One region of the Agarivorans sp. Alg241-V36 genome, then DNA from elsewhere that is predicted to be linked to it. Evidence: predicted binding sites of a transcription regulator. Region 1 holds the regulator's gene; each other region holds the start of a gene.
What was found. The regulator sigma-54, encoded in region 1, starts transcription at its own class of promoters, with help from an activator protein. The targets are predictions, from matches to a motif close to GTTGGCACGNNNNTNGNNT.
Positions count from the first base shown of each region.

Region 2: xdp1 (exosortase-dependent surface protein XDP1) is a predicted target of sigma-54. The motif match lies at 1,867-1,885, and genes of this name have one in related genera.
Region 3: G6R11_RS12020 (flagellar basal body L-ring protein FlgH) is a predicted target of sigma-54. The motif match lies at 6,992-7,010, and genes of this name have one in related genera.

Region 1 is NZ_UNRE01000010.1:42,812-50,673, reverse strand. Features, by position in the region: gene kdsC (3-deoxy-manno-octulosonate-8-phosphatase KdsC) at 1-502, shown strand, start outside; gene lptC (LPS export ABC transporter periplasmic protein LptC) at 499-1,056, shown strand; gene lptA (lipopolysaccharide transport periplasmic protein LptA) at 1,082-1,561, shown strand; gene lptB (LPS export ABC transporter ATP-binding protein) at 1,561-2,286, shown strand; gene G6R11_RS19530 (RNA polymerase factor sigma-54) at 2,339-3,838, shown strand; gene hpf (ribosome hibernation promoting factor) at 3,863-4,150, shown strand; gene ptsN (PTS IIA-like nitrogen regulatory protein PtsN) at 4,159-4,602, shown strand; gene rapZ (RNase adapter RapZ) at 4,629-5,486, shown strand; gene G6R11_RS19510 (HPr family phosphocarrier protein) at 5,491-5,742, shown strand; gene mgtE (magnesium transporter) at 5,812-7,173, shown strand; gene pmbA (metalloprotease PmbA) at 7,255-7,862, opposite strand, start outside.
Region 2 is NZ_UNRE01000001.1:370,584-378,445, reverse strand. Features, by position in the region: gene G6R11_RS01805 (tetratricopeptide repeat protein) at 1-929, opposite strand, end outside; gene xdp1 (exosortase-dependent surface protein XDP1) at 1,075-1,815, opposite strand; gene G6R11_RS01795 (ferredoxin--NADP reductase) at 2,057-2,794, opposite strand; gene G6R11_RS01790 (lipocalin family protein) at 2,820-3,359, opposite strand; gene G6R11_RS01785 (sulfite exporter TauE/SafE family protein) at 3,392-4,150, opposite strand; gene lhgO (L-2-hydroxyglutarate oxidase) at 4,304-5,509, shown strand; gene G6R11_RS01775 (peroxiredoxin) at 5,815-6,288, shown strand; gene G6R11_RS01770 (S1/P1 nuclease) at 6,393-7,091, shown strand; gene G6R11_RS01765 (DUF523 and DUF1722 domain-containing protein) at 7,164-7,862, shown strand, end outside.
Region 3 is NZ_UNRE01000005.1:499-8,360, reverse strand. Features, by position in the region: gene G6R11_RS12040 (DUF342 domain-containing protein) at 1-1,071, opposite strand, end outside; gene G6R11_RS12035 (S8 family peptidase) at 1,367-3,919, opposite strand; gene G6R11_RS12030 (hypothetical protein) at 4,084-4,743, opposite strand; gene G6R11_RS12025 (flagellar assembly protein T N-terminal domain-containing protein) at 4,765-5,976, opposite strand; gene G6R11_RS12020 (flagellar basal body L-ring protein FlgH) at 5,987-6,745, opposite strand; rRNA gene rrf (5S ribosomal RNA) at 7,545-7,660, opposite strand; partial or broken rRNA gene G6R11_RS12010 (23S ribosomal RNA) at 7,772-7,862, opposite strand, start outside.

The sequences.
Region 1 (7,862 bases):
GGCCTCGAAGATTAAGCTGTTAGTGTGCGATGTCGATGGCGTGTTCTCCGATGGTCGCATTTACATGGGTAACGATGGCGAAGAACTAAAAGCATTTCATACTCACGATGGCTTTGGCATTAAAGCTTTGCTTAATATTGGTATCGAAGTGGCCATTATTACCGGCCGCCAATCTAATATTGTGCAACAGCGTATGCAGGCTTTAGGCATTACTCGTATTTATCAAGGCCAACAAAACAAACTAGTGGCCTACCAACAAATGCTCGAAGAGCTGTCATTAAGCCCTGAAGAAGTCGCTTATATTGGCGATGACGTGGTAGACACTCCAGTGATGCGCGCCTGTGGTTTAGGCGTGGCAGTACAAGACGCTCACCCCTTATGTAAACAAAGTGCCCACTTTATTACCCAAACCCGTGGCGGTTTTGGCGCAGTACGAGAGCTTTGTGATTTACTCTTACAGACCAAAGGCGAGTTGGATAACGCTCAAGGTATGAGCGTATGAATCGCCCAACCTGGTTTTTCGCGGGTTTATTTGTATTGGCCTTAGTGCTCTGGCAACTAAGCCCTTCAGAAACAGAGCAGTTTAGTGCCAAACGTGAAGCGAGCAAACCAAACTTTGTTGCCGAAAAGCTCTACAGCGTAAGCTTTGGCGAAGACGGTAGTCCACGCTATCGAATCTATGCTGAGGAAATGGAGTTTTTTGAACAACTTAAGCACACTACTTTCGCGCAACCTAAGATTTTAGTGTACCCAGATCCTAGCCAACCTGTATGGCAAATTGTAGCCGATCACGCTACAGTACAGCAGCAGCAAAATGTCATTTTAAATGACAATGTAGTAATTAAAAATTTGAGTCGAGGCGAGTACGTTCGCGACTTAATAACCGAAAGATTGGAGATCGATCTGCAAACAGAAACCATGAGCAGCGATCAACCTGTTACCGTTTATGGCCCTTCATACGAACTGTATGGCGTTGGCATGGACGGTGATTTAGCCAACGAAATAGTGACTTTATTAGATGATATCGAAGCGGTTTACCACAACCCACAAGAGTAAGTTAGCCCTTGCTGCTAGCTTGTTTATGCTTTCTTGGGGTTCACAAGCACTAGAAGACGACTTCAACAAACAAATTATTGTTGATGCCGACCGTCAACAGGTCAACATCAAAGAAAACCGAGTAACTTTTTATCATAATGTGGTGGTGACTCAAGGTTCGATAAAAATGCATGCCGAAGAACTTAGCGTTATTGGCAGTGAAGAAAAAGGCAGTGAAGTGATGATCGCCAAAGGCGAGCCTGCTACTTTTTATCAGTTACTTGATAGCGGTAAACCGATTGAAGCCGAGGCTAACGAAGTACGTTACGACTTAAAAAGCCAAACGCTAACGTTAACCACCAACGCTCAACTCAAACAAGAAGAGAGTTTGGTAAAAGGTAAAATGATCAAATACAGCATCAATAAACAAGAAATGGTGGCACAAGGCGACGAAAACAGCCGTGTAACTACAATTTTCCTGCCTCAGCAGATTGAAGACTTAACGCCTAAGGAAGACCAGCAATAATGAGTACCCTAATTGCTGAAAACTTAGCCAAGGCCTACAAAGGCCGCAAGGTAGTCAAAAACGTTAGTTTAAATGTAGAAACAGGAAAAATTGTCGGTCTACTGGGACCAAATGGTGCCGGTAAAACAACCACTTTCTACATGGTTGTTGGCCTAGTGCCACGCGACCAGGGCCGAATACTGATCGACGACGATGATATTTCCAGTACAGCCATGCACACTCGCGCACGCAAAGGCATTGGCTACCTTCCGCAAGAAGCCTCTATTTTCCGCCGTTTATCGGTTGAGAAAAACATTCTTGCAGTATTAGAAACTCGTAAAGACCTCGATAAAGAACAACAAATCGGTGCGTTAGACGATCTGCTGGAAGAATTTCATATTGGTCATATTCGCAAAAACCTCGGCATGAGCTTGTCGGGTGGCGAACGCCGAAGAGTCGAGATTGCCCGAGCGCTTGCGGCCGCCCCTAAGTTTATTTTGCTTGACGAACCCTTTGCAGGGGTAGATCCTATTTCTGTTATCGATATTAAAAAGATTATTGAACACCTGCGTGATCGCGGTCTAGGTGTACTCATTACCGACCACAATGTGAGAGAAACTCTCGATGTTTGTGAGCATGCCTATATCGTTAGCCAAGGCGAATTGATAGCCTCAGGAAAACCAGAAGAAATTCTTGAAAACGAGCATGTGAAACGAGTTTATCTCGGCGAACAATTCAAGCTATAGTTAAAGTGTAAGTTTTCAAAAACACAATAAGAAGAAGGAACAGCGGTAGTTAATGAAAGCATCTTTGCAGTTGCGTCTTGGTCAGCAGTTAACCATGACTCCCCAGTTACAACAGGCCATTCGCTTACTCCAGCTTTCAACACTGGATTTACAGCAAGAGATTCAAGAGGCTCTGGAAAGTAACCCTCTACTTGAGGCGGATGAGTCTCACGCGAGTGATGGTGACACAACTGACGCTAAATCAGCCAATGAGAAATCTACCGAAGCTGAATCCACCGCCGATATAGACAATAGTCAAATTGAAGCTGGCGATGCCATTAACCAAGAAACCGTCTCCGATGACTTACCGGTTGATTCCACTTGGGATGATATCTACAGCGCCAGTTCAGCCCCTGCTAGTTCTTCAAGCGGTGCGGCGAGTGATGACAACGACATGGTGTTTCAAGGCGAAACTGTCGATTCCCTGCAAGATCACTTGTTATGGCAAATGCAACTCACTCCTTTTAGCGAAGTGGACCAAGCCATTGCCTTAGCGATTATTGATGCGGTAGATGAATCCGGTTATCTCACCCAAGATTGCGAGCAACTGCTCGAAGGCCTGCGTTCTAGTGACAATAACGACTTAGACGTAGAATTAGATGAAGTAGAAGCGGTACTAAAACGCATTCAACACTTTGACCCTGTTGGCATTGCTGCCAGATCCTTGCAAGAATGTTTACTCATTCAACTAAGCCGTTTTGTCGAAGACACGCCATGGCTAGCAGAAGCCAAAGATGTAGTGTCCAACCACATTGATGTCTTGGCCAATCGTGATTTTCGTTTACTGGCACGCAAAACCAAACTTAAAGAAGATCAACTGCGCGAAGTTATGCGCTTGATTCACACACTTGAGCCGCGCCCAGGTAATGCCGTAGAGCCAAATCAAGCACAATATGTGATTCCAGACGTCTCGGTCATAAAGCGTCAAGGCCGTTGGGTTGTTGAACTCAACCCAGATGCAATGCCTAAACTACGCGTAAACTCTCACTATGCTTCGTTAAGTAAAACCTCTAATGCCACCGATACCCAGTTTATCCGTAGCCATTTACAAGAAGCTAAGTGGTTTATTAAAAGTATTGAAAGCCGTAACGAAACCCTATTAAAAGTATCCAACTGCATTGTTCATCATCAACAGGCATTTTTTGAATATGGCGAAGAAGCCATGAAGCCAATGGTACTGAACGATGTAGCCGAAGCCGTTGAAATGCATGAATCAACCATTTCCCGGGTTACCACCCAAAAATTCATGCATACACCTCGCGGTATCTTCGAGCTTAAATATTTCTTTTCTAGCCATGTGGCTACCGATGGTGGTGGTGAATGCTCATCAACTGCCATTCGTGCATTAATTAAGAAACTGGTAGCTGCCGAAAATACCAGTAAACCACTCAGCGATAGCAAAATTGCTGATATTTTGGCAGATCAGGGGATCAAGGTGGCAAGACGTACGATTGCTAAATATCGTGAGTCTTTAGCAATTCCACCTTCTAACCAACGTAAGAGCCTTATCTAAGGACAATAAAAGGGGAAGATATCTATGCAAATTAACCTTACTGGACACCACGTAGAAATAACTGAATCTTTGAAAGAATATGTCCACACCAAGTTTGCCAAACTCACCCGACGATTCGATCAGATTAACAATGTTCACGTCATCTTAAACGTAGAAAAACTAAACCAAATAGCTGAAGCGACATTGCACCTTAACGGCGGCGAAGTATTTGCAACCTCTGAGCATTCTGACATGTATGCCGCCATCGACAGTCTGATTGACAAGCTTGATCGCCAAGTCATCAAACATAAAGAAAAACTCAACAAACGTTAGTCACCCCAATGCAACTAAATAAAGTACTTAGCTTGGACTGCACTCAAAGTGCAGTTCAATGCTCTTCCAAAAAGCGCGCCCTAGAAATCGTTAGCGAACTAGCTGCCAAACAGCTTGATACCACTACCCAATGCATTTTCGAGAGCTTATTAAGTCGAGAAAAAATGGGCAGTACAGGTATTGGCCAAGGCATCGCTATTCCTCATGGCCGTATCGACAACCAACATCAAGCCACCGCGGTTTTCTTGCGTTGTGATCCACCCATTTCATTTGATGCTATTGATAATAAACCGGTAGATTTAGTTTTTGCACTATTGGTACCCGAAGATCAATGTAAGCAACATCTTAATACTCTTGCTCAAGTAGCTGAAAAACTTAACGATAAGCAAGTATGTAAACAACTTCGTTGTGCACAAAGTGATGACGAATTGTACGACATCATGGTAGCCTAATACTCTAATCAGCCTTAGGGATAATCATGGAACTGATCATCGTTAGTGGGCGCTCGGGTTCAGGAAAAACCGTCGCCTTAAGAGTATTAGAAGATCTTGGCTACTACTGCGTCGATAATTTGCCAGTAGTACTGTGGCAATCGCTTATCGATAACTTAATAAAGACCTATAGCAAAGTTGCCATCAGTATCGATATTCGTAACCTCCCTGATGAACTTTCTCCGGTTGGCCAACTCATTCGAGATGCCGGCCCCAAGGTAAATTTACTGAGTATCTTTTTAGATGCCAAAGACGAAGCGCTGATTCGCCGCTACAGTGAAACGCGCCGAGTTCACCCACTAAGTCGAAGCGACTTATCCTTGGCTGAAGCTATAGAATCTGAAACCGAGCTATTAGCGCCAATTTCTAGAAATGCTGATTTACGCATCGATACCTCACGTTTATCGGTGCATGAACTAAGCGGCTTGATTCGCTCGCGGGTTACTGGCGATCAACAGCAACAGCTGATTTTAGTATTCGAATCCTTTGGTTTTAAAAATGGCGTACCTAATGATGCAGACTACATGTTTGATGCGCGTTTTTTGCCTAACCCCCATTGGCAAGAGGAGCTGCGTCCACTTACCGGCTTAGACAAAGCCGTGCAAGAGTATTTGTCTGCGCAGCCTTTAGTTAACCAATACGTCGAGCAAATCAGCCAGCTATTAGAATCTTGGTTACCGCATTTGGAAGCCAATAACCGCGCCTACTTAACCATTGCCATTGGTTGTACCGGTGGTCAACATCGCTCGGTGTATGTCGCTGAGCAGCTGGCTAGCCACTTTAGCGCCCAGCGAAAAGTGCAACGACGTCACCGCACCCTGGAGCATCGCCTTGAAGCTCACTAGACAAATGGTTGTTAAAAACAAACTAGGCTTGCATGCACGCCCAGCAACAAAGTTAGTAGAACTAGCGCAACAGTTTGACGCTGAACTCACCATCATTGATGGCGAGAAAACCGCATCTGCCGCCAGTGTCATGGGCTTATTAGTGTTAGCCAGCGCCCAAGGAAGTACCTTAACCATTGAGTCGGAGGGAGCCGACGCAGAAGCCGCGTTGGATGCGGTACAAGCCTTGGTGGAAGCCAACTTCAACGAAGAATAAATCAATACGCAACAAAGCCGAGCTACAATTAGCAAGCGGTACATGCCAACAAAACAATAGGGATCGCTTATGCCTGAAGAGATGGAGTTAAACCCTAATCAGCACAAACGCTTACAGGAGCTAAATCAAGCTCTAGACAGTGGAATGTTCGTGCATGTTAGGCGCATGCTTCATCAAATGCCTCCCTGTGACGTAGCGCTATTGCTTGAATCCAGTCCACCAGCAGGGCGTAAAGTACTTTGGCAACTTACCGATCCAGAGCAACACGGTGAAATCCTCGAAGAGCTCAACGAAGATGTGATGGAAGGGCTACTTCAGTTAATGGCGCCAGAAACCTTGGCGGCAGCAACTGAAGGCATGGACACCGACGACATTGCTTACGTACTACGAAGCCTGCCAGACAGTGTTTACCAAGAAGTACTTGAGCAAATGGATGGCCAAGACCGGCATCGGGTAGAAGCAGCTCTAGCCTACCCTGAAGATACTGCTGGCAGTATTATGAATACCGATACCATTACCTTACGCGCCGACGTAAGCATAGATGTGGTATTACGCTATTTACGCTTGCGTGGCGAACTTCCCGAAGCGACCGACGCCTTGTATGTTGTCGATGAAGATGACTTGCTACTTGGCGATATTCCCTTATCTACCCTGCTTACCGTAAACCCTAACGTAAACGTGCGTGAAGTGATGGACGGCAACGCCGAAACCATTCACGTTGCCATGGATGAGGATGACGTAGCAGCATTATTTGAACGACATGATTGGATCTCTGCGCCGGTAGTAGATGAACAAGGTCGGTTGTTAGGGCGAATAACCATCGATGATGTAGTCGATATCATTAGAGAGAATGCCGAACACAGCATGATGGGTATGGCCGGCATGGACGACGATGAAGATACCTTTGCACCGGTAGTAAAAAGTACCCAACGCCGCACTTTTTGGCTGGCGGTCAATCTGTGTGCGGCACTGGTCGCAGCATCCATCAGCAATATGTTTGAAGCGACTCTTGAGCAATTAGCCACTTTAGCGATTTTAATGACCATTGTACCCAGCATGGGCGGTATTGCCGGCAATCAAACCCTTGCTTTGGTGATTCGAGGCTTAGCGGTAGGCCATATTGGTGAAGGGAACTCGCGCTGGCTAATTGGTAAAGAAGCCGCGATTGGCATGCTCAATGGGGTTATTTGGGCAACGGTAATAGCCTTGGTCGTCACCTTATGGAAAGGTGATTGGACCCTAGGTGTGATAATCGCAGGCGCGATGTTTATTAACATGTCCTTAGCGGGTTTAGCCGGGGTAACCATTCCACTGCTAATGAAGAAGTTTAAAATAGACCCCGCGCTAGCTGGCGGGATGGCTCTGACAACAGTAACCGACGTGATGGGTTTATTTTCGTTCTTAGGCATGGCGACGCTTGTGCTTGCCTAAGAATAGGGTCTCTATTTCAAACTGAGCGAATAAAGCTTAGCCCGAGAACTTGCTCGGGCTATAGGTTGAACAACTAAGTCCTTAGCTGCCGGCAACTTTCATCGATGAAATAAGCACCGAGCCCGATTGAATCGCACTCTCTTTGTCAAAGTCATCGGCAATCGCCACTATATTGCTAAACATCTCTTGCAAGGTACTAGCTACCGTTATCTCGTGCACCGGGAAGGCAATTTCACCATTTTCTACCCAGTAACCCGCAGCACCGCGAGAGTAATCACCAGTAACGGTATTTACCCCTTGTCCCATCATTTCAGTCACTAACAAGCCAGTGCCCATTTGCTTGAGTAGCTCTGCGCGACTTATTCCACTGTGCTTAACCTTCCAATTATGGATACCGCCTGCATGACCGGTACTTTGCATACCTAACTTACGAGCCGAATAGCTGGTCAGCAAATAGGTCTCTAACTTACCATCTGCGATGATATGTTTAGCGGTTGGTGCAACCCCTTCGCTATCAAATGGGGTGCTCGATAGACCCTTTTTAATAAACGGGTCTTCGTAAATCGACAGCCAACTAGGGAACAATTGCTTACCTAAGCTATCTAACAAGAACGATGAACGACGGTACAAGTTGCCACCACTAATCGCCCCGACTAAATGGCCAAACAGTCCACTGGCCACATCTTGGT
Region 2 (7,862 bases), on a different contig from region 1:
CCCTGAATGAACAGTAAGGTATTTGCGTCGGTTAGCTCGTCAGTTTCTGCCGCAGAGACCTTTTGGGATAAATCCGCTAAGGCCTGTTCTGCCATTTCGGTATTGTCTTCACCCGCAAACAAGGTAGCGCCAATTAATATCGCAGTTGGATCATTGGGTGTTTGTTCTTGGATTTGCTTCAAGTAGCGCTTAGCTTGCTCTGTTTGATTAAGCTTAAGGTGAGTCATCACTAAGCTGCGCAAAATTTTGGGGTCTTGTGGGTCTAGCTGATAAGCCGTTTGATAATGCTCCAAGGCAAGTGTTAGGTTTTTCTGGTTTGCAGCCAAATCTCCTTTCAATAACCAAGTTCTCTCGTTGTTCTTAGCTATCTGTAAGGAACGTTCAATCCATTGTTCAGCAAGCACGTACTCTTTTTGTCTCAAATATAAAGTGGCTAAGGTATTCATAGCGCTAGGTTTATTTGGCATAAGCTTGGTAGCTTGCTCAAATTCACTACGTGCTAATTCGGGCTGAGATTTCTGTAAGTAAATTCGACCGCGCAATAACTTCCATTCGAACTGAGTAGTTTTTGAAAACTCATTGACTCGCTCTTCAAAGGCCAGCAATTCGTTAGTTTTACCCTGCAACATCAGAATATTACCTAGAAGTGGCAATACCAAGTTAATATCAGCACCTAAAGCTAAGGCTTCTTCTAACTGCTTTTCAGCAGAGCCTAAGTTATTCGCGTTAAAGTATACTTTTGCGAGTAGTAGTTTTGAGGAGAGGTGTTCGGGGTTAGCTTTTAGGGCATTTTTTAAATGGATGAAGGCTTCATTCTCTTCCCCACTATGGAAAGCTTTAACGGCAAGTTCGTACTCATTAGCCTGCTGATCAGCAAAGCTAAGATTTGTGGCACACAGTAAACACAGAGCTACCAAAAGTTTGTTCATTATCAAAGCTAATTCCTTGTTGCTTCAAGGGCTAGTCAGTTCAGCCTTAAACAGTATCTAATGAACAGGTAGTAAAAAAAAGACAAAAAAATACGAAATACACAGTATTTCGTATTTTTGTTTATACAGGAAAAGGAAGTATTGCTTAAGCTTGGCGCTTTCTGCTACGTAATGCGATACCAAATAGGCCCGCTGCAAACATTAGCACTGTACCAGGCTCTGGTACGCTGGTTACTGGCACTTGCGGGCTGTTAGCTTTAACGCCAGCTAATTTGAATGCATCGTTACCTATCGAGTGGCCCATGTTTCCAAAGATTGGGTTATAAGCACCGATTAACCAGTACTTCGAAGAAGCGCTTGAGCTGATAGACTGGTAAGCGTAAGCGTTAGCGTCATCAATTTGCGCTTCAGTTGACCAAGCACTTGCAACGTCGCCCCAATTGCTACCAGCTAAAGTAGGCGTATCGTTACCTGAGTAAGCCAGCACCGTAACATCAGCTTCATTATTACCTGATTCTTTAGCCCAACCTAAAGAAAAACCAGCAAGGTTTACCGCTTCATCGAAGCTAAGTAAAACCATGTCGTAGTCTTTTTTCCAGTCTTTGTTGTTATAGCTGTCGATAGCATGATCAGGAGCGCTTCCCCCTTCATCACGATTCTGTAATGTCAAACCATAACCGCTAGCGTAATCCAACTCTCCAGACTCAATATATTGGTCACGAGAATCCGTATTAGACCAACCAGATAGCGTAAGGCCGTTGCCACTATAAGTATTACCGTCACCGCTTCCGTTTTCGGTAAAGGTGCTAAAGTCCCAAGTCTGCGTAGAACCAAAAGCAGACAACGAAACAGCGCAACTTGCTACTAATAAAATTTGTTTAAACACAGTGCCCCCAAATAGCAGTATGTATATCTTTAATATCACTAATCAGATTAGAAGCAAAAACTAGGCCAAGTTAAATAACTCTTTATATACAACAACTTAAATAATAGATTTAAATTATTATTGTCATATTGTAAAAAATACCGACAACAATTGCTGAGTTTTTGCGCCAATGGTTAAACATTGCATCAAGTAAGTGACAAATATTTAAGCGAAAGAATAACATTTTCGCTCAATAAACACACTACCAGTAACGCTCTACCGTAACTTGCCCAGGCTTTCGTCTAAGGTTTTTCTTTAAGCCTTTATTTTCGAGAATGCTTTGCGCATCAGTGATCATTTGCGGATTACCACACATGATCACTTGTGAGTCTTCGGCGTTAAGACAAAGCCCTACCGCATTCTCTAACTGATCAGTCTCCAGTGCCGCTGGGATCCTACTTCTCAATGCGCCAGCGCTATCTTCTCTGGTTACCATGGCTTGAAAGACAAATTTATCCGCTTGCTCACTTAAGTACTTATCAATCAGTTCTTGGTAAGCGATGTCTTTCGTTTTTCGCACACCGTAAATCAGTACAACTTTGTCAAAACGCTCCCAAGCTTGATCGGTTTCCAGCATCGAGAAAAAAGGCCCAATGCCGGTGCCCGTGCCGATTAACCAAAGGTGTTTAGCAGGAGGAACTTCGTCTAATACCATAAACCCTGCAGCCGCTGTTGAAACTTCAATGGTGTCGCCAGCTTGTAGCAAGTGTAAGTTGGGTGACAGCAGCCCATCTTCCACCTTAATGGCCAGTATTTCTAGATAGTCAGTGCTGGGCGGGTTAACCAGTGAGTAGGCGCGGGCAATGCGTTTGTCGTCTCGCATTTCAGACAACTTAATAAACTGCCCTGCAACAAAAGGCGCAATGTCTGCTTTTATGCGCAAGGAAAACAGCTCGTCATTCCAATCCATACGTTGAATTACTTTACCTTCAGTCCACATACTTGCTCCTGTTGTAAAATACCTTTCACTCTTTTGACGCTATCACATCACCGTGGTGCTCTACAAAAATCAGTTCGCTAGTATCAAAACCAAGTTCTTTAGCTTGATGCACTAGGTCAGCACGAATAGCATGCGATAGCTCTGGGTTTCTAGCCAGCAGCCACAAGTAGTCTCGGTTTGGTCCTGCAACTAAAGCATATTGATAGTCTTTTTCATCTAAGGCAAACACCACATAGGCGCCATAAAACGGCCTAAAAAAGGATACTTTTAGGTGCCCGATGTTTGGCTCGCTAACAAACTGGGCCACACCTTCAGCTTCAAACCATTGGTGGTCTTGCTCGGAAAAACCTTTGTTGAGAACCGATACTTTACCGTCATCACGCAGGGCATAGGTCGCAGTAACATGGCTCATGCCACGTTCAAAAGAATGATCCAAGCGCGCTATTTCGTACCATGTGCCTAAGTACTTATCTAGATTAAAATTTTGAACCGGTTCAATACCTTCAGGCTTAGAACTACAAGCACTCAGTACTAACATAGCAATGATCATTAACACTTTTTGCATACTACTTTCCTTTCAAGTTGGCGCTTAAAACCTTAAAACCACAATGCAGCTACGCAGCCTACCAAGGTCATCACAAACAAAAACCACTTAAGCGTGTTGGCGGCAGCCTTTATGGCAAATTTAACCGCGTAATGCGCACCAACAATATAACCCACCGCCAATACTAAACCCGGCAGCCATAATACTTGGTCCCGAGCGATAAACACCACTAAAGCCACGCTAGTAAAAGCTATGGTACACACTAATTTCAGCGCATTAGCCCTAACTAAATCGTAGCGTAAACTCCCCGCTAAAGCGGCAATCAAAATAAAGCCAACACCAGCTTGAACAAATCCTCCATAAAAACCAGCGAGGGCTAAACTCCATTTTGCCGAAGGAGTATCCTTCATTTTGCGGGCAGAGGTTCCAGCAGCAGGGGCAACAACACTGGGTTTAATCAGCATTAATGCCGCCATCGCGAGCATCGCGCCAAGTAACAAATATTTAATGATCCACGAAGGAGCGTAAGAGGCTGCTACAGCGCCTACCAAACCACCCACCAAGGTTGGCCACAAAATAGGCGCAACATCTTCAGTGTCCAACTTACCGTGCTTTTTAAAGCCAATCACGCCGGTTAAACACTGCAAAAATATTCCCACTCGATTGGTTGCATTGGCTACTTCTGCAGGCATCCCCATTACCATTAACGCTGGAAGAGTGAGATTCGATCCCCCTCCAGCCAAGGTATTGATAACTCCAGCAAATAATCCTACTGTGAGTAATAACAATCCATGATAAATTGTGAAATCCATTTAGCGCCTCATTCGCCCTTCGATAAGTTTGACCTTATCACTGACGCAGGCTTTATTCAGTAGCAGATTTTTATCTTTAGTCTAAGCTGAAATTTTCCTGTTCAAGAATAAGGTGTAAGTTAATTGGGCAGCAGCAGTAAAAGGAATGGTTCATTGAGCTACGATTACAGCATTATTGGTGGAGGCATCGTTGGCCTTGCCAGCGCTTTAGAACTGATTAAGCGTAAACCTAGCGCCAAGGTAGTGCTGCTAGAAAAAGAAGCCTCACTCGCCTTTCATCAAACAGGCCATAATAGCGGCGTAATTCATGCCGGTGTTTACTACCAGCCTGGCAGCCTTAAAGCCCAATTTTGTAAGCAGGGTTTATTAGACACCATTAGTTTTTGCCAACAGTACGACATTCCCTACCTACAATGCGGCAAGCTATTGGTGGCCACCAATCAACAAGAATTAAGTGATATGCAGGCGCTCGCCGTACGCTGTGAACAAAATGGGATTACGGTAAAACCGCTTAATGCGAAACAACTGCAAGAAATTGAACCTAACATCGTTGGCTTAGGCGCTTTGCAGGTAAAAGACACTGGCATTGTTAGTTACCCGCAAATTTGCCAAAAACTGGCCGAGTTATTTCAACAAGCAGGCGGCGAGATTTTGCTGTCTCACCAGGTGACAGGCTTGAGCGAACAAGCCGACAAAATATTGATCGATACTCAGCATGGTCAAATAAGTAGCCAATACCTTATTGCCTGTGGCGGGCTTATGGCAGATCGCCTATGCAACATGCTTAAGCTAGATATCGACTTTCAAATTGTTCCTTATCGTGGCGAATACTATCAATTACAACCTCGCCATAACCAACTGATTAAACACCTTATCTATCCCATTCCTAATCCTGATTTACCATTCTTGGGTGTTCACCTCACCAAGATGATTGATGGCAGCGTAACCGTTGGCCCCAATGCCGTGCAAGGCTGGTCGAGAGAGGGTTATAACAAGGGTTCCTTTAACCTTGCAGATACCAAAGAAATGCTCGGATTCAAGGGGTTCTGGAAGGTGGCTAAACAGCATTTTCGTAGCGGCCTTAGCGAAACAAAAGACTCCATGTTTAAATCTGGCTATTTGCAGCGGGTTAGAAAATATTGCCCTAGTTTAAATATTCATGACCTACGCCCTTATCCAGCCGGCATTCGTGCCCAAGCTGTGTTAAAAGATGGCAGCCTAGTGCACGATTTTTTATTCGCCAACAGTCCGCGTAGCTTACATGTGTGCAACGCTCCCTCGCCTGCGGCAACCTCTGCTTTTCCTATAAGTCGCTATATTTGCGACAAGGTAGAACAAGAGTTAGAGGCCAAAGCTTAGTGACTTAATCTAGTTAGAACGTCATTGCGACTAATGTTAGCAATAAGAATCACCGCACAGGCAGCAGCATTGAGTCGATAACTAAACTCCACACTACTTCAAAGCAGGTGTTTACAATCAAAATAAATCCGCCGAGGCCGTTTATTCACTTAATAAGTGGCCTTTATTGGATTGCGGCTACCTGCCAAGAGTTACGCTCCGCCCACACCACAACTAATACCCGCTTGCGCTAAACCCTATTCCACTCTAGGCTAAAACCTCCAACCAAGCGGTGATACCGTTTAGCCATAACTAGGAAGTGCGAAATGATAGAAGTAGGACAAACAATTCCAGATGCTCCGCTGTCTGAGCTAAATCAACAAGGGATGCAAAACCATACTAGCCACCAGCTGTTTGCTGGCAAAAAAGTGGTGCTATTTGCGGTGCCTGGTGCATTTACCCCTACTTGCTCCGAAGCTCACCTGCCGGGTTATGTGGTGCTAGCAGACGACATTAAAGCCAAAGGTGTTGATTTGATCGCATGTGTTTCGGTAAACGATGCTTTTGTGATGCAAGCGTGGGGCGAAACCCAAAATGCTGAGCATATCCAAATGCTAGCCGACGGAGATGCAAGCTTTACCAAAGCGCTAGGTTTGGATATGGATACCGCCAGTTTTGGAGGAGTTCGCTCACAACGCTACGCCATGATTATTGACAACTTAAAGGTGACTCACTTAAATGTAGAACCGCCAAAATCCTTTGAAGTGAGCAAGGCTGAACACATTCTGAGTCAGCTATAAACGCCTGTAAATCAGCAATGCTAAATCGCTTAACTACTTTAACCTCTGTGCGATTTAGTATTGTTTTGGTCTGCTTGTTTTCTCAAAGCTGTTTTGCTTTTGGCATGAAAGGGCATCAACTGATTGCTTATTTAGCTCAGCAGCAGCTCGAGCCGCAAAGCCAACAACGTATAGAGCAAATACTTGATGGAAAAAGCATGGTGGTACTTGTAATATGGGCAGATTATGCGAGAAAACAAGATGCTTGGAAGCACACCGGCCCCTGGCACTACATTAACATTCCTAAAGGACAGTCGCTTGAGCAAAGCCAGCGAAATCCTAAAGGAGATGTACTTAGCCAACTGGAGTATTTTGAGCAGCAACTCAAGCAAGCACACCTCAGCAAGTTAGAACGCCAACAAGCCCTAAAATTTTATATTCATTTTGTCGGTGATATTCATCAACCCTTGCATGTGGGTTATGCCAAAGATCGTGGCGGAAATAAAGTCACAGTAAACTGGTACGGTAAAACGACCAACCTACACCGCGTGTGGGATAGCCAATTACTTGATAACAATAAGCGATCTTTAGGTGAATATGCCCAGCACCTTCAAGTAAGCTACCCCAGCAACGACCAATTACATTCCTACCAAGAATGGTTAAATCAAAGCCGTGCGCTATTGCCTGCGGTTTATCAACTTGCCGATAAAAACTTATCTGATGACTACGCGACTCAACATCGCCCCACTCTAGAGTTACAAATAGTTCGCGCCGGCCAGCGCTTGGCTAAAAAGTTAAATCAAATATTTAGTAGCAATCCTTAAAACTGCCCAATTACAGTGATCCTATTTCGCTGAGCAACGTTATACTCAATATAATGCGAAGGAGCTGACAGCATGAATAAATTTTCTAGTGACAAAATTTCTGTAGGGATTAGTAGCTGCTTATTAGGCGAAGAAGTACGTTACGATGGCGGCCACAAGCAATCACGCTTTTGCCGCATAGAGTTAGCCAAATATTTCGACTTTGAACCCACCTGTCCCGAAATGGCGATTGGCATGGGCACCCCTAGAAAAACCATTCGATTAGTTGAGCAAGACGACATTATTAGCTTACAAGCTAGTGATGGCAGCTTTGATGTGACCGAAAAAATGCAAGAATACGCAAAGCGTCGCTTACCTCAACTCGCTCACCACAGTGGTTACGTAGTGTGTGCCAAATCGCCCAGCTGTGGCATGGAAAGAGTCAGCGTATATTCACCAGCTAAAAACAATGCTACCAAAGATGGCGTTGGCACCTTTACCGCAGAGTTAATTAAGGCTTATCCCTTACTGCCTATTGAGGAAGATGGCCGTCTCAACGACCCAATTCTGCGCGAGAACTTCGTCAATCGTGTATTTGCTTACCACCAATGGAAAACCCTTGAGCATGAAGGCTTTACCGTAGCAAAAGTGCAAGACTTTCACGCCAAATATAAATACTTATTAATGGCGCATCACCCAGCCAAATATCGCGAGCTTGGACCTCTTTTAGCCAACATTAAAGGCAATGATGATAGCGAAGGTTTTGCTAGCTATATCGAAGGCTTTATGGGA
Region 3 (7,862 bases), on a different contig from region 1:
AGTAGCGTGTAGTTCGCCTTTCGCATTAATGGTGCACGAGTAGTTTTCGTCACCTTCCATCAAGCGATGGCCAATAACCCCTTTGCCAACAACCACATCTCCACCGGCGGTAATATTGGCCGACTCAACAAAGCCATTAATGTGCACATCACCAGAAGCTTTTACTTTCATGCCGTCGCCAACATTGCCGGTAATTAGCACACTACCGGCAAAATCAACGTGCCCATAGCTAACGTCGACACTCTTAATCGATAAGACATCGTCGACTTTCATGCCATTTTCTATTTCGAGCGGTAAGCCGGTTCTATCAGCCAACAATAAGTTTGCATCATCAACGGCAATTTTTGTGCCTTCGCCTACAGTGAAAGGAATTTCGTGCCCTTGCTTAAAAGGCAACTCTTCGCCACAAACATTTTTACCTGCCTGACCGTGAGTATGCGGGTGTCGACGCATTAGCTCTACGTCTGGCTCAACTGTCTCTAAATTACCTAAGTCGCGCATGTCCACTCGACCATCTTCGGTTTCTTTAGGTTTAAGCAAACGCTCTTTAGGGGTTGCAACAAAACGCTCGAAGCGGCTGTCTTCTCCGTCGACAGATTGACGACCAAGTGCAACAACTTTTTTAATTTTCACTCCGGGATTGGCTTGTTTTGCAGCGGTTAACAGGGCCAAAGCACGTTGCTTTTGCAAACCAAATAACACACCAGCCTCTTGCATGGCACTCACTAAATCCCCTTGTGAAATGGGATTACCACCATAAGCTGCAGTAATGGTAGCGCGCGCCACCATTTTGTCTTCGGCAACATCGATGGTCACTTCGGCATTACGAATGTTGGCTAACTTAACAAAAGTTTGTCCCCATTGTTCAATCAGATCTGGTGATTCTCGCAATTCAGCAAACTTGGCAACCGCGTCATCAATGGCTTCTTCATCCACTAAGTAATCGCCAAAGTCTGAACGCAGAATTAAGGCTTTCACATCGCTTACACTTACGTGCGACTCTTGAGGTGTAATCTCAATTAATGCCGCTAATTTATCTTGGGATAAACGTAAACAACCTAACTCCAGCATTCATACCCCTTAATTCGGTCCCTAACTACTTATTCTACACTTGCTCAAGACAGCGCTTTCAAATTCATTATGCCTTGCTGCAGGTTGTTAACCAATACTAGCCTAAGCTTTAGTTTTCAAGTAATTGAGCTGGATCTGACTTTATGCAAGTTAGCCTTGTTAAAGCCATATTATGAAACAAAATTTCACAACTAGCTTATCAATTATCTAAATTGTATGACAAGAATCGCAGTTATATTTACACCGCCAATACCCTAATGATTTTAGGATATTAGCGGTGATAAATGTAGAAATGTTATTTTTTAGAGAAACTAAGCGGTAAAGCCAAGTTACTAAAGTCTTCTGTGACAATAGGTTCAACACTTAAACTTAAACCATTTACGTTGGCACTTACCTCTACCGGAGTAATGTTATTTCGCACCGGATAGGCTCCACACAATTCGCCTTCATCACAAATAATATCGTCGTTATCAAGGTCGGTAGTAACGTACAAATGGTAACTTCCTGTCGAAACTTGAGAGAAGTTGAAGTTAAATACGCCATTGCTCATTGAAGATGACTGGATATACTTCTGTTCACCGGTTTCACTGTCTAACAGCAATATATAGACAAGTCCGTTATCACTGGCCTGTTGAGTAGACACCACCATAGACACCGCCACAATATGTTGCGAGCTGTCTGAACCAGTAATAGTAATATCAGCGCTGTAGTTACCGTCACTTAAACCATCGCGATTAACCTCAACAGTATAGGCCCCTAAACCGCTACCATCAGTCGCGCTAGAATCTACTGTTAACCAAGCCGCTTGTTCTTCTACTCGAGTAACGGTAAGCGCATTCGGACCAATTGATTGAATGGTAAAACTTGCTTCACTTTCCAATGCACTTAAGCTGATTTGGCTAATGTTTAAACTCAAATAGCTGCGATCTGGGTCAATCTCATCTAACTGGCTTTGCACTGCTTTTTCAGCGTTAAACAAGCCATAGCCAAAAGAAGAATCTCTACCACTGCTACCAATGTCATCACTTAACTTGCCGTTTGCCAGTAAGGCTAAAAAGCTTGCGGTATTCAGCTGCGGGTTAATCTGCTTCATCAATGCTACGCCACCTGCAACATGAGGCGCAGCCATACTGGTGCCATTTAGATTTTGATAGCTGGCGCTTAAACTACTGCCATTTTCGTTAACATAGGTGCTGTAAACACCATCACCATAACCATCGCCATTTAAGTCGACGCTGCTATTACCACCAGGTGCCGCTATATCAATATAGTCGCCGTAGTTAGAGTAACTGGTGAGTTGTTTTCGTGCATCTACAGCACTGACACCAATCACGTTGTCAAAAGCGGCAGGGTAAGTAGGTTTTGATGTACTCTCGTTACCGGCAGCAGCAACAACAATAATTCCTTGGTTAATAGCGCTTTGGACTGCGCTATTAAACACTGAGTCATTAAAACTAGAGCCTAGGCTCATATTAATAATATCTGCGGCTCTATTTGGTAAACTACCAGACGAATTACTTAAACTAGCAGCGTATAGCACCGCTTGGCTAATATCAAAAGTAGTACCACCACCAAAACCTAATACTCGCAAATTCATAATCTTGGCATCCGGTGCTACACCCGCGACACCCACTGAGTTATTGGTTTGAGCAGCAACAGTGCCCGCAACGTGAGTTCCATGCCAGGAAGAACTACCATTGGGGTTACTTTTATCACCTGGGTCTTCCGGGTCGCTGTCAATTCCATCGCCATCTAAAGAGATCTCAGTGCTAGAAATAAAATCCATGCCGTCATTGGTCAGCTGGGCATTCAAATCTGGATGACTTTGGAATATCCCAGTATCAAGCACAGCTACCACTACATCACTAATCGATTGCCCCTGCATGGCTTGCCAAGCAGCGCTTAACCCAATTTGTTCATAGTGCCATTGTCGTTCTACAAATGGGTCGTTAGAAAGCGCACTGGCTTGATACAAGTAGTTTGGCGTAACTACATCGTTACCTAAGCGATACTTCATTTCTTTAATTTTGAGTAACGTTTGCTTTTTAGCCTTATACTCTGCTGTTGAATTTGAGTTTACCGTTTTAGATGTATTAAGATTCGCCGCCAATGCTACAGCAGTACTTTCTTCAACACGGTACAGACTCATACCTGGACCGTTCACGATAGGGGATAGCCCGTAATCAGATTCACTGGTGGCTCTGAATTGTGGCTGACTATGTTGAATAACTATTTCATCAATCACAAATTCGTGCTGGGTACTTAGATTAGAGCTCTCAGGTAAATTCTGCTGGTTTTGGTCTATGAGGCGTAAAGTATAAGCACCATTGGACCTAACTTGAGTCCCCCCCGAATATGCATAAACTTTTATATAGTAACTACCAGTTTCTTCAACCGTTATAAGCTCTGTTTTGCGGTCACCAACGGAACTTATCACTTCTTCTTCCGTATCAACTTTAATCAACGCTAAGTCGAAATCGTTGTCGGATTGAATTCCGGCCCAATCTGCGATTTCTAAAAATAAAGTCTGCCCAGACTCCAAATTGACACGATATATATCTTCAGAGTCATTTAGGTTTGCGAATCTATCACCGCTAACACCAGTAAAATGGCTCGCTAAATAGCCGCTAACCACTGCGATAGGGGGTATTACTTGAGCCCTTGAATAAGAATTATTAGAGACATAAAGTGCATTGGGGTCATTCACGTCGCTGTCGACCACCGTATTGGTAAGTACATTAGCTACGCCACTTACCGTATATCTTGCGCTATCATCCTCCCCACCCGAACCGCCTCCGCCACAAGCCAGCAAAATGGTGCTAAGTAATACCGCGACTATCGCCTTCATATAATCCCTTACATCTACTTTTTAGCGCTGTATATATTCTACGCATTATATAATCACAATTATATTAGGCTTATGTAAAGAAAGTGAAAATTTTACCAAGTCTGTTGGATATTGTAGAGGTGAAACAAGTAACTTAAGCAAAGCGCTCAAGTTACTTAGCTATCTTACGTAGTTGCCTTATTTTGCTTTAGTAGTTCATCATTTTTGGGGGCATTTTCGGCATCGAGGATTGCCTTAGGAATAGCCCCTTTAGTTGGCACACTCTTGCCCTCTTGGCTAACACCGGTTGCGGCACTACCATTTTGGCTTGCAGCGGCAACTTGTTGGCTTCCTTCAGCAACAATATCTGCACTGGCTAAAGCTGCTTGTTCAGCAAGTTCAGCTGCAGTTGGCAGAACCTGCGTAGCACTTGGATCTCCCGACATGCCTGCGACTAACGCAGCAGCAATACCTTGGCCTAACTCAGTAAATTGATTTTCAATATCGGCACGCAATACACTTTGCAATAAATCGGTACCGGCTAGGCCTGCCGCCACTGGGTTGCCAGAGGCTAAGCCCATGCCTATGTTCATTGCAGCGGGGGCAACGTCCATAATGCCTACATCTACCGTACCCTCGGATTTATCGTCAGTACTAGCATTTGTCGCCAGCGTTTCAATACTTGGTTGCTTATCGCTATTTGGGCTTAAAGCATCTTGTAGTTTTTGAGTAAAACTACTTTCCGATTTTACTTCACTGGGCTGTTGCTTATTCACTTCAATCAAGTTGGGTTTATAATCCAAGCTGTTGGTTGCAAGTGGAGTGTTACTATAAGAAGTTGTCATATTCTTCTCCTTTGCTGCTAATTATTGAGTGTTTTCATCGATAGCGAATGGATCATTAGTCACCGCCACTAATACGTCGCGAATTTGTATGTTAGCCATATCGGAGTAGCGCTCTGTTGCTAATACCGCGCGGTCAGATTGAACCGACACTACCTTTAATTGGGTTTGGTCTGCGTTAAATATCGGACCACGAAGCCCGCCATCTAAGTGCATTAAATATTGCTGCCTAACCAGTTCAAACTTGTCGCCTTTACGCACCCCATTTGTCTGACCGATGTTAATTACCACCTGTCCGTTATAAAGCCCCACCACCGTTGCTAAACTTTGGCGGCAGTACAAAGCGTCTTCAACGTCACTAACCGATTGATCGATGTAGGAATCAATCAATTTTCCATATTCTGAAGACCAAAATGTTTCGCCAGTTACGTCCAGCTTCATCGTCACATCGAAAGGCCATTCGCGGTTAGAGCCGTAACTTTTACGCAGAATAGTCTCGCCATTAATGCCGTCAATAACGTAGAGCTTTACTTGATAGTTGCGCAACTTAACGGAGCTTCTGATACCGAGCAGGTTGGTGCTAGTTTCGTTGTAACTCGACATATCGTTAATTTTGCCAAACAAAATGTATTGCACGTCGTATTGCTGGGATAAGCTACGCGCAACTTTAAGCATCTGCGGCTCAATGTCATTGGCATAGCGCCCATCAAAGGCAATTTGGCGTGTCATTAAGTGCCGAGCATCAACCCGTTTGCTCTTTGATTTAAAGCGGTGGAATAAACGCTGGGAAACCTCTTCGGGCGTTCGATAAACCCCACCAAGTTGGGCGTGTTCTCGCTTTTGCAATTGAAAGGGGCCAACGAACAAGGTTTTGGCATAACTGTCTTTTTCACAGGTATTTAAAGGAAATATGTCAGCCGCCACTTTAACCGTCATTTGGTCATCTATGATGGTTTCAACCAACAGCTTCATGTCATACACTTCACCATTAGTTCGCACCGTTAGCTCATCGGTTTCCAGCACCCCTGATTTTACCACTTGCAGTGATTTAACACTGGCACCACCGCGATACATAAGGGTTAATAAGGCATCTTGAATTGCTTGCTGGCGAGCTTGGTCAACTTGACCGTCGATGATTTTAGCTTGGCCTTCACCCTCTAACCAAATGGCATAACTTGGTAAGACACTTCCCGCTAACATCACCACACAAGTACATATTCTAAAAAACTTAGACATCGTTAGCGTCCTATAGTGGCCACATACTTCCACCTAGGAACGACGACAGCCACCCCTGTGTTTGTACATCAGCGTGATCACCGGTACCGCTAAATTCGATGCGAGCATCAGCGACCTGAAAAGAACCAATTGAGTTGTCTTCGCCAACATCTAATGGCCGCACAATACCGGTAAAGCGCATGTATTCTTTACCATTGTTGATAACCAACCACTTTTCACCACGTACCACCAAATTGCCGTTGTTCAGGATATCAACCACCGAGACCGTGATTCTGCCCGATAACCTATGGCGTTGGTCGGCATCAGATGAGCCATCAAAATCTTGCTTTTGCTTCATTTCAAGCTCAACAACTTGTCCGTTAATGGTTAGGTTTCCACCTGGCACAGTAATCGGTTCGAGTTTATAACTATTCTCTTTACCCAGGTTTGAGCTAGCCGATTTAGTCGCGGTAGCTTCTTCTTCTAATAGAACGGTGATGGTATCCCCAAGAGAGAAAGGCGGGGTATAGCTATACAGACTACGCGAGGTATTGGCATTAAACATAGAGCCAGTCACAATCACTTGGTCAGCCGCAGGACTCGGCTCAATAGGCGCATAAAAAGGATCGTCGGGGATTGGTGAGCGGCTATCGGTACTCACAGTTACTTGGCGTTGATTGCGATCTTCACGTTCTTGTACGTTATCCGCAACTTCTTCCACACCATCTACAATCGACGAACATGCTGATAGCAACAACACGCTGCACAGCATCAATACTCTGGTAATCATTGGTCTATTCCTACTTACGTTAGTTTCCGTTTACCGTTCTCTCTCCACTTGCTTTAACCTAGGCCCGAGCTTTTTTATCTCGTTTATTGTAATTAGCCACCTAAGAAAGCCCTAGGTAACAAATAGCAAAGCAAATGCCACTAACGTCAGTAGAAACATATCCTTACGATAATCTACCTGACAAAATTTCTACCCAACCGACAACAATCCGTCGTTTTTGCCGCATTTGGCTGAGCCATGCCAATAAAGCAAATTAAATGCCAATAAATTAAACAAAACCAGTTGTTTATAATGTTTATATAAAAATATCTAAATTTTAGTTTAAGCCTGCCGACAAAAGTCTTAACCCGGGCTAAAGTTGTTTTTTAGTCGATTTGTCGGCACAATTTACCCAAAACCGGATAAAAACTGCCTTTAATAAAAAGCTTTATGGCAAGCCTTGCCTCTCTCCAGCAGACTATTTCAGTCGGCGCAGTTCAGTTCTGTCACCAAAAATCTAAGTAAAACATCACTCTACAAAGATCTACTTCCATTACCTGTAGCAATACTAAAAATGATTAATCTAAAATCAGATCACTTAGTGATTTCTATATAGCGAAAAATAAACAACAAACAGAATCGTATGAAAAGAAGCTTGAAAGCGAGAATTAGAGCCATCGAGCCTAGACCTGCAGGCCTTAATTGAGGGTTGAGAATAGATGTTGAATAAAGGATAAGTGACGAAAGTGGTTTGTTAGTGAGGTGATAATCCGCAGGCAATAAAAAAGCCCTCGTCATATGACGAGGGCTTAGTATGAGAGCCTGGCAGTGACCTACTTTCACATGGGGAAGCCCCACACTATCATCGGCGCAGTTGCGTTTCACTTCTGAGTTCGGCATGGAGTCAGGTGGGTCCACAACGCTATTGCCACCAGGCAAAAACTGTTGTCTTTAACATTCGAAAAAGCTGAAAATATCTCATGAGTACTAACAAGTATTCATGGTTTCTAAATAAGGTATCTATAAGCAACACCCTTTAGGTGTTGTATGGTTAAGCCTCACGGGTAATTAGTACAAGTTAGCTCAATGCCTCACAGCACTTACACACCTTGCCTATCAACGTTGTAGTCTCCAACGG